Regions from separate parts of the Thermodesulfitimonas autotrophica genome, predicted to be linked through region 1. Evidence: riboswitches for the same ligand, from Rfam matches in the RefSeq annotation. Region 1 holds a riboswitch; each other region holds the start of a gene.
What was found. A riboswitch is a leader RNA that binds a small molecule or an ion and turns the genes downstream of it on or off. The one in region 1 is predicted to bind cobalamin.
Positions count from the first base shown of each region.

Region 2: it holds a riboswitch for cobalamin, as region 1 does, so the genes downstream of both, cobT (nicotinate-nucleotide--dimethylbenzimidazole phosphoribosyltransferase) here and EDD75_RS00715 (S-layer homology domain-containing protein) in region 1, are expected to answer to the same signal.
Region 3: it holds a riboswitch for cobalamin, as region 1 does, so the genes downstream of both, EDD75_RS07985 (energy-coupling factor ABC transporter permease) here and EDD75_RS00715 (S-layer homology domain-containing protein) in region 1, are expected to answer to the same signal.

Region 1 is NZ_RKRE01000001.1:139,184-143,930, forward strand. It holds gene EDD75_RS00715 (S-layer homology domain-containing protein) at 1-1,381, opposite strand, end outside; cobalamin riboswitch at 1,546-1,732, opposite strand; gene EDD75_RS00720 (glycosyltransferase) at 1,924-3,210, shown strand; gene treY (malto-oligosyltrehalose synthase) at 3,231-4,747, opposite strand, start outside.
Region 2 is NZ_RKRE01000003.1:250,967-255,713, forward strand. It holds gene trxB (thioredoxin-disulfide reductase) at 1-346, opposite strand, end outside; gene EDD75_RS08710 (carbon-nitrogen hydrolase family protein) at 315-1,178, opposite strand; gene EDD75_RS08715 (ferredoxin domain-containing protein) at 1,363-1,860, shown strand; cobalamin riboswitch at 1,942-2,153, shown strand; gene cobT (nicotinate-nucleotide--dimethylbenzimidazole phosphoribosyltransferase) at 2,302-3,366, shown strand; gene fbp (fructose-1,6-bisphosphate aldolase/phosphatase) at 3,461-4,609, opposite strand.
Region 3 is NZ_RKRE01000003.1:115,537-120,283, forward strand. It holds gene cbiB (adenosylcobinamide-phosphate synthase CbiB) at 1-641, shown strand, start outside; gene cobS (adenosylcobinamide-GDP ribazoletransferase) at 645-1,391, shown strand; cobalamin riboswitch at 1,462-1,673, shown strand; gene EDD75_RS07985 (energy-coupling factor ABC transporter permease) at 1,812-2,564, shown strand; gene EDD75_RS07990 (energy-coupling factor ABC transporter substrate-binding protein) at 2,548-2,829, shown strand; gene cbiQ (cobalt ECF transporter T component CbiQ) at 2,826-3,584, shown strand; gene cobN (cobaltochelatase subunit CobN) at 3,586-4,747, shown strand, end outside.

The DNA.
Region 1 (4,747 bases):
TGAGCGGCTGCGGGTTGAGCGCGCCGCCTTTCTTCGCGCACAGCCGTGCCGCTAAGACGGCCATCTCCCCGCGGCTTACCGGTCTTGCTCCGGCGAAGCAGAAACTGCCGGAGCAGGGGTAACCCGCCATTAGTCCTTCCCGCAAGACCACCGCTACCGCTTCCTGCGCCCAGGCGGGGATCTGGGCGGCGCCCCGGAATTTAGTCCGCAGGCGCTCTAAATCGGCAACCGTAGCCGGTGCCGGTTGCCACAAGCGCACCAGCATGGCGGCTACCTGGCAGCGGGTCACCGGTGCCGCCGGCCGGAAGGTTCCGTCGGGGTAGCCCGCAACGATGCCTGCGGCGGCCAGGCGGCCGATGGCCGCCGCGGCCCAGTGGCCCCGCAAATCGTTAAAGGATTGAGGGCCCGGCGTTTGGGTGCCGCCCTGCGTCCCGGCCGGCGGCGCGGCCGCGCTTTGCAGCGCCAGCGAGGCCCAGAGTACCCAGGTGGCGTCCATCGCGTTACCTGAGGTGCCCAGGCTGCCGTCGGGGTTCAGCGCCTTTTCCGTCAGGTAATCAACCGGGCTCTTCCCGGCGCTGCTCCGCCAGCTCGCGGGATCAATACCGAGCGTCTTGAGCGTCACGATCGCTTCGCAGGTGTCGATCACCGGGTCGTCCATCCCGGCGACGAAGCTCCCGTCGGGCTTTTGCTGCCGCCGCAGCCATTCTATGCCGTGGTAAATCGCTGCCTGTACCGTGGCGTCGTTCTTGCCGGAGTCCAAATAGTGGAGCGCCCGCACCGCTTCCGCCGTCGCCATAAAGTCGGCGTAGAACCCTGCACCGTCAGCGGAACCCCAGCTTCCGCAGGGCGGCGCGTCCGGTTCACGGTACTGGCTTTCTAAAATGTAGCGTTTTGCCGCCCCGGCATCCACTTGGGCGATCAGCCCGGTCCGCGCCAGGATCTCGCAAGCGGGCATGTTGCTATAAATGCTCAGCGGGCCGCTCTCCCCGAAGCCCTGGCCGGTCTGCCTCTCTTTGATCGCCTGCAGGAGCCGGTCCACCAAGTCTTCCCGCCCCAGCGCCCAGGCCGCTGCCAGGTCCTGGGCGAGGGTCTTCGCCCGTGCCGCCTGCGCCCGCGCCAGATCCTGCTCGATGCCGTTCAGCACCGCTGCCGTGAGTGTCACGCCGTTATGCCGCCAGCCGCTCACGTCCACGCCGGCTTGCTTCAAAATGTAAAAAGCGTAGGCCCCTACGCCGGCGTCGGCATTCCGGAAGCCGTTTTGCCGGTACTCGTTGGCGAGAAAGCGCACCGCCTGGGCGGTGGGGAGCGAAGGGAGTGCTTCGGCGCCGTTTGCCCCGGGCGCTAACCCGATCAGGAGCGTAAAAAGACAGGTAACCGCCAAAAAGGCAGCGCAATACCCCTTCCACGGGCCGTTTCTCACGTTCCATACCACCTTTAACTGCGAGAGTTTAAAGGAAATAGAGTGCATCACCCGAAAGGAACATTGGGGCTAAGGCAGGATGCTGCCGGAGACAAAGAAACCACCTCCCTATCCGCGTAGGTTGGGTTGGTCTGGCGAAACGGGCAGGTCTCCTGGCTCGGGCTCACCGCCGCCGCACGCCTTCCCGGGTTCAAGCCCAGTGGCCTTTTGTGCGGCGGCTCCCCCTCACAGTGGCGGGACCGCGCCGGATTTGCACCGGCTTCCCTTTTAACCTTTACCGTCCGGTAAAGGACCCGTTCCGGCGGTTGCCTTTTTTGGCCATAATATTACCATACCGTTTGGGGGCTGTCCATCGCTGAAATCTGTGGGCGCTGGCCGGGCTGGGATAGAGAATTTTCCTGTAGAAAAGAGAGTAACACTCGATTATATTAATGTAGGTGGGGAATTCCGGCCGGTTATCCCCAGGAGAATTTGCTTTATTAAGAGGTGGACAAACCGAAATTATGGCCCTTCCTAAGGAACTCCCGGTGGAGAAAGAAGCAAGCGATTTTCTTTCGGCAACAACAGAGACTCTTGAGGCCTATGCGGCCTTTGCCGGGGAGGAAATAATTGCGGACCTGCTGCGGCTCGGGGAGGAGCTGCGCGGGGTGCGCTTCCAGCAGGTCAACTCCACGCGGCTCGGCGGTGGGGTGGCGGAGATGCTCCGTTCCCTCATCCCGCTGGAGCGCGCGCTGGGTCTTGACGTGAGCTGGGAAGTTATCACCGGTGACCTGGCGTTTTTCAATTTTACCAAGCAATTGCATAATTTCTTGCAGGGCCGGCCGGGAACGATCGATATCCTGGGGGTTAAGGCGTACTGGGAGACTAACCGGGCCAATTACCGGTTGCTTGACGAGCGGGCAGATGTAGTTCTGATTCATGATCCCCAGCCGGCGGGGCTGATCGCTTTTGTGCCTCCGGAGGTGCGGCGGCGGCAGAAATGGCTCTGGCGGTGCCACATCCAGATTGACAAAGAGGGTTGTTTGATGGTTGATTTTCTAAAGCCCCTGGTGGAGCTTTACGACGCGGCAATTTTCTCCGCGATGTCTTACATCCCCAATTGGCAGGTTCAGTCCTTCATCATCCTGCCGTACATCGATCCCCTTTCCGAGAAAAACCGGGAGCTGAGTGAGACAGAAATCCGGCAGGTTTTGGATAAGTACGGCCTCGCCGATCCTACTCAAAAGCCGCTCATCTTGCTCGTTTCGCGGTTTGATCTTTTCAAGGGGCACTGGTACGCTTTGGAGGCCTTTAAAGAGGTCCGGCGGCAGAAGGAGTGTCAGCTCCTCTTCGTCGGCGGGACAGCGAGCGACGACCCGGAAAACGAACGGATTTTCGCGGCGCTGGCGGAAGAGGTTAAAAAGGTGCCGGATGTTTGCTTGCTCAACCTGCCCCCGGATAGCCACCGGGAGATCAATGCGCTCCAGCGGGCCGCTACGGTGATTCTGCAACCTTCGACAAAGGAAGGCTTTGGCCTTACGGTTACGGAGGGGATGTGGAAAGAGAAACCGGTTGTGGCCACTAATGTTGGCGGTATCCCCGCCCAGATCGCCGACGGCTACAACGGTTTCCTCGTCGCTCCGGGCGAAGCGGGTATCCGCGAGATGGCGGCGCGCATCCTCTATCTGCTTGAACACCCGGTGCAGGCGCAGGTTATGGGGCGGCGCGCCCGCGAGACGGTGCGGGAACGCTTCCTTATTACCAGGGGCCTTTGGGACGAGCTGATGCTCGTGAAGAACCTGCTGCGGTGAGTTTTGCGCGGCGCAAGTTTTTAATCTGCCGTTAAAAGGGCTACCGGAAAAGAACGAAAAACATCCGCCAGGTAGAGAGTGTGTCCCCCTTCAGGGGTGGAGCCGCAGTGGGGCGAGGGAACGTACCGCAAGCTCTCCCCGGTGAAAATGTTATACCATTCTTCCGGGGCGCTTTCCGGGAGAAGGAGGCGGTCGTCATTCCAGGTTGCTGCTCCCAGCGGTGGTTGCCGTGCGGGCAGTGCTGGTGCTTCGGGATTTCTCAGGCCGGTGCGGGACTGTTGCTGAAGCCGCACTAGCAAGCGCGGCACCGCTACTACGACCCACTGGTTCCCTTTTTGGCGGATAAAGGCGCAAACGTGCTCCCGCCGTAAGCCGGCGACGGTGAGCGGGAGATAGGCGCCACCGGAAAAAAGTTCTAAGTGGTCCCGGCGGAAGTGGAGGGCTTTGTAGATAGTGTAAAGCTTGATGCGCCCGTCTTTCCAGGAAGCCAGCAACTCCTGCACCAAGCTTAACTTGCTGCGGCTTTTTTCGTCCTTTTGCAAGCCCTGCAAGAGAGCGCTGTGCCGGGCAAAATCTACCGGGCGCCGGTTGTCGGGGTCGACCAGGCTGAAATTCCAGACCTCCGTTCCTTGGTAGAAGTCGGGGATTCCGGGCGTGGCGATCTTGAGGAGAGCCTGCGCGAGGGAGTTCAAGGCGCCGTAGTAAGCGACTGTTTCTTCAAGGGCCTCAAAGTCGGCGCGGAAAAGGTTGCCGGATTCGGGGGCCAGGATTGCCGTGAGAAACTCGCTCAAGGCCTGCTCGTACTCCGGGTCGGGGTCAAGCCACTCAGTGCGGACCTTTGCTTCCCGGGCGGCCTTGGTAACGTAAGCCGCGAGCCGAACCTTAAATTCCGCCTCTTCTTTCTCGTCCAGCGGCCAGGCGCCCAGGAGCGTCTGGTAGATGAACCACTCCGTGTTAGCGTCAGGAACGGGACGGCCTTTAACTACCGGTTTCTTCCGTCGGTTCCACTGCTGCCATAATTTGAATTTTTCTACCCATATTGCGGGGATTTCTGAAAGGACGCTAAGCCGGGCGCGCACGTCTTCACTTCGCTTCGTATCGTGGGTAGAGGTGGCATTGAGGGTGTGGGGCCAGCGACGCAGGACCGCCGCGTTGCGCGCGTGAAACTCACTTACCGCAAGCCCGGATGTTCCGGGATCGCCGCCAACCTCGTTGAGCGCGAGGAGCCGGTTGTACCGGTAAAGGGCCGTATCTTCAAAACCCTTAGCGGTTACCGGGCCCGTGAGTTGTTGCCAGCGCATTACGAAGTGGCGGTGCTCCTCTTGTTGCGCCGGCGATAACCGGGGCCAGTCGGTGAGCAGCAGCAGGCGCCGCAGGAAAGTGAGCGCGACGGCAAGGTGGGGCGAGCGGCGCAGCGCCTGGGCGCAGGCTTCTTCGATGTAGCGCTTATCACGGGCGGCTACCGGGTAACCGCGGACGTAGGTGCGGTAAACAGGAAGGGAGGCGGTAAGGTCAATTAAGGCCTCCTTGAGCGCCG
Region 2 (4,747 bases), on a different contig from region 1:
CGCCGGTAGCGAAGAGGAGGGCCCGGGCCGTGTAACGGTCACGGTCGGTGACGACCGTGATAATCTCGCCCGTGTTGATCGCCTTAACTTCTTCGCCTTCCTTAATGGGGACGTAGTTGCGGGCATGGGCGGCTAACTTTTCCGCTAATTCCCAGCCGGCGATTTTGGGGAAGCCCGGGTAGTTTTCCACTGCCGGGATCGCGAGAACCTGCCCCCCGGCCGCCCCTTTGTCGATGATCACCGCTTTAAGTCCGCTCCGCGCGGCGTAGATGCCGGCGGCAAGCCCCGCCGGGCCCGCACCGATAATGAGCAGGTCAAACGCCGTTTCCTTTTCCGTTCCGGTCACCTGAACATCCCTCCGCAGCACTTTTTTCTGCCGCAAGCGGCAGCTTTTGCCGGATATTTTTGAGGTATTCGCGGTCGATTTCCGCCGTGAGGATGGTTTCCTCCGGCCCGGCGCGGGCGATAACTTCTGCCCAGGGGCTCACCACCATCGAGTGACCGAAGGCCACGTAAGGGGCAGCCGGGTTGCGGGCTGGCGCTGCCCCCACCGTATAGATCTGGTTATCCACCGCGCGGGCCCGGAGTAAGAGCTCCCAGTGGGCCGGGCCGGTAATCATGTTGAAAGCTCCGGGGATCACAATAACCTCTGCCCCGCGGCGGGCCATCTCCCGGAAAAAGGCGGGGAAGCGGATGTCGAAGCAGATCGCCACCCCGATGGTTCCGAGGGCGGTGGAAAAAACCGTTGGCCCGCTTCCGGCGCTTAAGGTGGCGGATTCCCGGAAGGAAAAGCCGCCGGGAAGGTCGACGTCGAAGAGGTGGACTTTGCGGTGGCGGGCGATGAGCTTCCCTTCGGGATCGAAGACAAAGGAGGCGTTGTAAAGCCTGTCACCCTCTCGCTCGGGGATGCTGCCGCCGACGAGGTAGAGCCGCTCCTCCCGTGCCGCCTGGCTGAGCATTTGTAGGGCTTCACCGCCGGGGTAGCTTTCCGCGTAACGGGGAAAGAGTTCGGCGGCGTAGGGGCAGACGAACATTTCCGGCAGAGCCACAAGTTCTGCTCCCCGCCGGGCGGCGCGGTGGACGAGTTCCCTGGCCCGCGCAAGGTTTTCCCGCTTATCATGACGCACGTCGAGCTGACAGACCGCCACGCGGAACCGCGACGGGGGTTTTGCGGCCATCCTTCCCGCTCCCTGCATTTTCGTATGAGAGGTTAATTCGCGCCTTCCTTTTTATTTCCTGCCGGCAGGTGGATTATACCCTGCTTGCTGGCCCTTGACAAACGGGTCGCTACCGGCTAATCTTTTGGAAAAAATGGCGAGGGAGAAGCGCGTGGAAGAGATTGTGGCGCAGGTGGCCGGCTTCATGACGCTGGCGGCAAAAACGGCGCCGAAGTCGCTCGGGCAGGATTACCTGGTCACCCATACCCTCACCGGTGAAGCGGTAGGCCGCCTGGCCGACGCGATGGTGGCCTACGGGCGCGAGACCGGGAAGAAGGATTTCGACCGGGACGGGGAGAGTGTCCGCCGTGCCGCCGCCGTTTTCCTCATCGGGCTAAAGGAGGCGAAACCCTTGGGGCTTAACTGCGGTGCCTGCGGCTTTACGCGCTGCGAGGATGCGGCGCCGCACGCGGGCCCGGAGTTCCGGGGGCCGCAGTGCTTCTGGCGGGCGATGGACATGGGCATTGCGCTCGGTTCGGCCGTGAAAACCGCGGCGCTTTTCAACGTCGATAACCGGGTGATGTACCGCGCTGGCGTGGTGGCGCGGCGTCTCGGGCTCATCGACGCCGACGTTGTACTCGGGGTGCCGCTCGCGGCCACCGGGAAGAATATCTTTTTCGACCGGGTGCCGCAGAAAGAGTAAGGGAGACCGCTCTGCGTGTCGGGCCGGAACGAGCGGCTGGGCCCGCACGACGGAAAGCGGTCAGTGACAACCATCACCTTAAATAAAGTTTCCACAGCAGGTGCCCCGCCCAGCACGCAGACTTGGTGGGTGCTGGTGGGGGAGAATAGGGAAGTCCGGTGCAAGTCCGGCGCGGTCCCGCCACTGTAACGGGGAGCCAGACCGCAAGAGAGGCCACTGGTTAAAAGCCGGGAAGGCAGCGGTTCAGGGTGATGATCCGAAGCCAGGAGACCTGCCTGCTGTGCGCTCAGCTCCGGCGTGGCACCGGGGTCCGGCCTTGGATGATGGCAAAGTCCACGGCAGCGTGGGCTTTTGTTTTTTAGTTCTCCCCGGCCGCAGGCGCGGCTTAAGCGTGGGCGTGTTGCGGTCGTCAGCGCTAAATTTTAAGCGGAGGTGGTTTGCGTGCTTCTTTCCCAGACTATCGCGGCCATCGGGGAACTTAACCGGGAAGCGATGGCGCAGGCGCAGGCGCGGGTGGACAGCCTGCTTAAACCCCCGGGGAGCCTGGGGCGGTTGGAGGAGTTGGCGGTGCAGCTCGCCGGGATTACCGGGCGCCCCGCCCCGGAGATCAGAGCGAAGAGCGTGATCGTGATGGCGGGCGACCACGGCGTCGTCGCGGAGGGGGTGAGTGGGGCGCCGCAGGAGATCACCTATCAGATCCTGCCGCGCTTCCTTGACGGCACCGGCGGCATCGGGGTTCTGGGCCGCCACGTAGGTGCAAAGGTGGTGGTCGTGGATATCGGTGTAGCGCGAGAGGTTACGTGGCCGGGGGTTTTGGTGCGGAAGGTCCGGCCCGGTACGGGAAACATCGCGCGCGGGCCGGCGATGACGCGGGAAGAGGCGGTGCGCGCGGTGGAAACCGGCATCGAAATCGCGCAGGAAGAGATTGCGCAGGGCGCCGACCTTCTTGCGACGGGCGACATGGGCATCGGCAACACCACACCCTCGAGCGCCATTCTCTGCGCGCTGGCGGGAATTCCGGTGGCGGAGGCGGTAGGCAGAGGAACGATGGTGAACGACGCGGTGCTGGCCCGCAAGCGGGCAGTGGTGGCGGAAGCCCTGCGGGTGAACCGCCCGGACCCGGCAGACCCGCTTGACGTGCTGGCAAAAGTCGGGGGGCTGGAAATCGCGGGCTTAGCGGGAGTAATCCTCGGCGCTGCGGCCCGGCGGGTTCCCGTGCTGCTGGACGGTTTTATCACCGGCGCGGCCGCGCTGGTTGCGGCTGGTCTCTGCCCGCGGGCGAAAGACTTTATGATCGCCTCCCACCTTTCTGAAGAGCGGGCGCACCGCCATATGCTCGCGGCGCTGGGGCTCAAACCTTTACTTGACATGAACCTGCGGCTCGGCGAAGGCACGGGGGCGGCGCTGGCGATGCCGGTGGTCGAGGCGGCGGCGAAGATCCTGAGAGAGATGGCGACCTTCGGCGAGGCCGGGGTGAGTGACATGGAGCGGGATAAGCTTTTGTAACGTTGCCCGCCCTTCCGAAAGCAAAAGCAGCGGCCCTGTTGTGGGGGCCGCTGCTCCTCTTTTTCTAGATAATAGCTTTCTAGATAGCTGCGAGTTAGCTTTCTGCCTTTTGCTTTTCCTGTTCGGCCTTGGCCTTTTGGGCTTTAAGCATCCGGAGGTCAATGAACCGGTCTTTGAGCTTCTTCATCACCATCGGCATCGTGGTGTACTCCATTTCGTCAAGATGGAGCCGGTGTGGTTCGAAGGGACCGAGGTGGCGCATGTAATCGGCGATCAGGTTGCAGAGGTTGCGCGCCCGGTCGAAGGCCGGGTCGTCGAAGAGGTCCTGCGGTCCGACGAGCCGCCCGTTGGCTAACTGGAAGCCGAGCGCCACCACCCGCGGCGGGCCGTCAAAGCGCGTGGGCGTCGCTTGCCGGAGACCTACCGGCATCAGCGGGCCGCTGTGCGACCCCCGCATCCAGCCCGAAACCAGGTGCGGGTGGGCGAAGGGCTCTAAAACCTCGCCTAGCGCCGGGTAGCCGCTCTGGCACCGGACGATACAGACCGGGTCATCCTTACCCACGTAGCGCCCCGCCATAAGGTTGAGCCGCTGCGTGCTGGAAACGGCCGCGATCTGCCCGGTATCCTTGTGGAAAATCCGTTTGATCGCGTAGCGGCCGGGCGCACCGATGAAGACCAGCATATCGTAGATGTCTTCGGGGGCGTGGAACATGATCTTTTTGTCTTCGATAAGGTCGCGCACCTCAAAAACAAAGCCGTTGTGCATTTTGGGGTCGATTACCAGGCCGATGGTATTGAACGGGTCGGCGAACATCTTGTAAAGGGGATAGTTCCACGCGCCGGGCTCCGTCTTGTCCGCCATGAAGATAACAATCGGCTCGCTTTCGCGCTCCTCGACTTCCATTTCGGCCACGCCCGGCCCTAGGCCCTTGATATTACCCGAGAAAGCGTCAGCCAGGAGGTCCTGCCCGGCGCCGTAGAGCTTGAGCTTTTTCGCCACCTCCGTGCAGGCAACAAAGGTATCCCAGGCGAGCTGGTGGATCTCTCCGTTGTTGCGGCCGAGTTCGTGGGTGAGAATAAGGTTGATGTCATCCCCCACGTGGGTCACGTGGAAATCTATCAGTAACGGGCTGCCCGAGAGCACGCCCCGTGCTTTTTCTAACAGCTCCGGATGAACGCTTGAGTGACCGACATAACCGCCAACGTCTGCTTTGATTACCGAAACCGTAACCTTTCTACCCATCTGCTTTCTCCTCCCCCAAGCTTAAAAAGTGATAAACTAATTCTATGAATATGAGGTTTATTCCTCCTCAATTAGCGCCTTTTGCAGATTTTTTTCCGGGCTATCCGGGGGCCGAAGGAGGATAGCCGCCTGAGGCCG
Region 3 (4,747 bases), on a different contig from region 1:
GGCGCCCCCTTGTAGCGGGTAATCTTCCGGTAGCCCGCGAGCGGGTGGCGGCGATTGTGGGACGGGATACGGCGGCGCTGGACGTGCAGGGCGTGGTGCGGGCGGCGGTAGAGAGCGTCGCGGAAAATACGGTGGACGCGGTGGTGGCGCCGCTTTTTTACGCTTTTATCGGTGGGGCGCCACTGGCACTTGCCTACCGGGCCGTGAACACGCTCGATTCGATGGTGGGATACCGCAACGAAAGGTACCACTACCTAGGCTGGGCGGCGGCCAGGCTCGACGATCTAGCGAATTTTCTTCCGGCGCGGCTGGCCGGAGGGCTCTTCATTCTTGCCGCGGTTTTACTACGGGGAGATTGGCGGCGGGTTTGGCGGACGATCCGGCGTGACGGACAGAAGCACCCGAGCCCGAACAGCGGTATTTCTGAGGCCGCAGTGGCGGGTTTCTTAGGGGTACGCCTCGGTGGTCCGGCGACCTATCAGGGCGTCCCAAGCTTTCGCCCGTATCTTGGCGATCCGCTCGGGGAGCTCCACCCCGAGCATATTGCGGCTGCTGTGCGGCTCCTTTACGTAGTGGCAGGGATGGCGCTGCTTGTAGGGGTGAGTCTGCGCGCTTTGGTTGCCTTTGGGGTTGGTTGGTAAACAATGAGGTTTTTGGTCGGGCTGGCTTTATCCTTCCTGCTGGCGGTGCAGAACCTGACCCGCCTGCCGGTGGGTAATGTCCCCTTTGAACCCGCGGTTTTGGGCCGGGGAGCAGCATTCTTTCCGGTAGTCGGCTTCCTGCTCGGCGGTTTGTCTGTGGGCGTTTACTACCTGGCGGGGCTTATCTTCCCGCCGCTGGTGGTAGCGGCTCTTTTAGTCGCGCTGGGGCTGCTCTTGACCGGTGGGATGCACGTCGACGGTTTTATCGATACGGTTGACGGTCTAGGCGGGCGGGACGCTGCCCGGAGGCTGGCGATCATGCGGGATAGTCGGGTCGGCGCTTTTGGCGTGATGGGCGGGATTACGCTACTGTTGCTCCGCTTTTCCCTGTTGGCGTCTTTAGACGGTGCTTGGCACCTCCTTTTACTGGCGCCGGTGGTGAGCCGGTGGGGGATGGTCTGGGCGATCCTTCTTTTCCCCTACGCACGGCCGCAAGGCCAGGGGCGGATCTATAAGGATTACACTACGTGGCGGGAAACGGTGGCCGCGACGGTTTTTGCTCTCGGGATCGCCTTCCTTATTAGGGGATGGGCGGGCTTATGCCTCGCGCTGGCCGCTTTAATGCTCGTACTCTTTATGGGAGCCTTCTTCAAGCAACATCTGGGCGGGCTGACGGGCGACACTTACGGGGCGGTTAACGAGGTGTTAGAAGTGTTCGTTTTGGCGGTAGGGTTGGCCGTTCGCTGCTGAAATCTGACCATTCTCCACCTGGTTCTTGAACTCGATGCGGCTGAGGCTTTATAATAACTCCCAAACTGAATAGGGCTTGAACCGCCGGGGTGCCCTACCCGGCACGCAGACTTGCTGCGTGCTGGGCGGGGAGAATAGGGAAGCAGGTGCAAATCCTGCGCGGCCCCGCCACTGTAACCGGGAGCCACCTCTAAGATTAGCCACTGGGTTCTTATGGACTCGGGAAGGTTAGAGGTGGCGAGGAACGGAAGCCAGGAGACCTGCCCCAAGCGGTGTTCCGACGTCCTTCGCGGGAAGGGGGTCGCGAAATGGTGTTTTTATGCCGTTTTGACCCCGGTTAGGCGTGAAGCGACCGGGGTTTTTAGTTTTTATTAAGGTCGGTATAAGGTTGAACGTCTTTTTCGAGGAGGGTGATCAGGGTTGAAACGCGATCCTTATAAGTTATGGGCATGTCTGGCGCTGGTGGCCCTTGCCGTGCCGCCGCCGGCCTACGCGATGCACATTATGGAGGGTTTTTTGCCGCTGAAGTGGTGTCTCTTCTGGTACGCGTTAGCGTTCCCGTTTTTTGTGTGGGGGCTGGTGGCGATCCGGCAGCGGGTGGCGGGTGAACCGCGGCTAAAGATGTTGCTCGGGCTGGCGGGTGCCTTCACGTTTGTTCTCTCGGCGCTCAAATTGCCTTCGGTGACGGGAAGCTGCTCCCACCCGACCGGCGTGGGCCTGGGAGCGGTGCTCTTCGGGCCGGCGCCGATGACGGTTTTGGGGGCGATCGTGTTGCTCTTTCAGGCGCTTTTGCTGGCGCACGGGGGCCTGAGCACCTTAGGCGCCAACACCTTCTCGATGGCGGTGGTGGGGCCCTTCGTAGCCTACGGCGTCTACCGGCTGCTTGCTCCTTTGCGGCTTTCCTGGGCGGTTTTCGCCGCCGCCGCGCTGGGCGATCTTTTGACTTACGTGACGACTTCCCTGCAGTTGGCGCTGGCTTTCCCGCAGGATGGCATCTGGGGGCCCTTCCTGAAGTTTATGGGAATCTTTGCGGTAACCCAGGTGCCGCTGGCGGTGAGCGAGGGGCTCCTCACGGTCGTGGTCTTCAACCTGCTGGCGCGGCATGGCCGGAGTGAGCTTGCGATGCTTGGTATTTTGCCGGAGGGAGGGAAGGCGAGTGTCGCTGGGAACTAAGAATCTCGTTTTGCTGCTTTTAGTGGTGGCGCTGACCGTTTTCCCGCTTTATGTGCAGCGAGGAGCGGAGTTTGGCGGCGCGGATGACCAGGCCGAGAAGGTGGTAAGCGAGATCAAGCCGGACTACAAGCCCTGGTGCAAACCGCTTTGGGAACCGCCGAGCGGCGAGATTGAGAGCCTCCTCTTCGCGGTGCAGGCGGCGGCGGGCAGCGGCTTTGTCTTTTACTACCTCGGCTACCTGAAGGGGCGCAGGAGCAGGGAATGATGCTCGCCTTTGACTTTTGGGCCCACCATAACCGCCTGCGCGCGGTCCACCCGGCGCTGAAGCTCGCCTTTGCGGCGGTGGCGCTAGGGCTCGTACTCACGGGGGGACCGGCGGTGGCGCTTGCCACCATCCTTGCGGCGGTGGTGCTGGTTTTAGCCGCGGGCGTGCCGTTCTGCCTTTTGCTCCGCTTGTTGCTTTTACCCTTTGGCTTTTTGCTTCCTGGTGTGCTGGCGCTAGTGGTGACCGTGGGGGAGGCAGTGACGTGGGGTGTCCAGGTGGCGGCCTGGCGCGTCGGCGTTACTGACGCGGGGCTGAACCAGGCTTACGTCTTAGGGCTCCGCGCGCTGGCGGCGGTGAGTTGCCTCTATTTCCTGGCGCTCACGACCCCGCTGCCGGCGGTACTGGGGGTGCTGCGGCGGGTAGGGGTGCCGGCCCTGCCCCTCGAGATCGCCGTGCTTACCTACCGCTACCTTTTCGTGCTGGAGCGGGTTGCCCGCGGGATCTGTCTGGCCCAGGCGGCGCGGGGCGGTTACCGGTCGTGGCGGGGAAGGCTTTACTCCCTCGGCCTTCTGGCGGGCCAGCTCTTTCTGGTCACCTACCACCGCGCCCAGAATCTCTACACGGCGCTTCTGGCGCGGGGGTACCAGGATGCGCTGCTGGTGCCGCCGCGGGAGCACCAGTGCTCCGGCGCGGCGGTTGGCGGCTTCGCGGGACTTACCGCCCTGCTGGTTTTAGTCTGGCTTTGGGGGCAGTAGGATGGTCCGCGTTCTTTTTTACACGGCCGTAGAGGGAGACCTGGTGCCGCTTGCCCGCGCGGTGCGGGCGGTGCTCCAGGAAGAGCGGGGCAAGCTTACGGTTGTTGCGCGGGCGCGGCGGGACGTTTGCGGCTCTGCCGGAGAAGAGGCGCTCCTCGCGGCCGCCCGGGAATGCGACTTCGTTTTCCTCCACCTGATGGGCGGGCCGGAGTCGCTGCCCGGGTTTGACGCCGTGGCAAGCGTGGCGCGGGAGCGCGGGATTGCGCTGCACGCCCAGCCGACAGCGGCGGAAGACGATACCGCTTTGCGGGCGCTGAGCACCGTAAGCGACTCAGATTACGACCTTCTGCGCCGGTACGTGAGTTACGGCGGGAGCACCAACTTTGCGGCGCTGCTGCGCTGGTGCCTGTGGCGGGCCGGCAGGGCGGCGCCCCCACCCCCGCCGGAGCCGGTTCCCTGGGAGGGAATCTACCACCCGCGGCTGGGGCGGTTCGTGACGCCCGAAGCTTTCTGGGCGGCGGTGGCGCCGGGAAAACCCGTGGTCGCGCTTCTCTTTTACCAGAGTTGGTGGCTGGCGGAAAACTTAGCGTTCATCGACCAGTTAGTAAGCGCGGTCGAGGCAAGGGGTGCGGTTGCGCTGCCGGTTTTCCTCTACGCCACCCCGAGCGCGGCCCTCGGCAGCCGGGGGATCGCGTGGGTGGTGGCGAATTTCCTCTGCCGGGACGGAAAACCGGCAGTAGACGCGGTTATTTCCACCCTGATGTTTGCCCAGACCCAGGCCACACCCACTTACAACCGGCAGGCCCCGGAGAACTTTTACCTTACGCTCGGCGTGCCGGTGGTGAAGGCGATTGCGGCGGTGACCGCGCGGGATGAGTGGGTGGCGAGCCTGCAGGGGCTCGCGCCGCTCGACGTGATTATGAGCATGGCGCTGCCGGAGTTTGACGGCCAGCTGATCACCGTGCCGGTTGCCTTCCGGGAGGAGACGGAACGCGACCCGCTTACTGGCGCCACCCTGGTCCGCTACCGGCCCGACGCCGAGCGGACGGTGAAGGTGGCGGCGCTGGCGGTGAACTGGGCGAGACTCAAGCGGCTGCCGCCGGGAGAGCGGCGGGTGGCGGTAATCCTGCACAACTACCCGCCCCGCACCGACCGAATCGGCT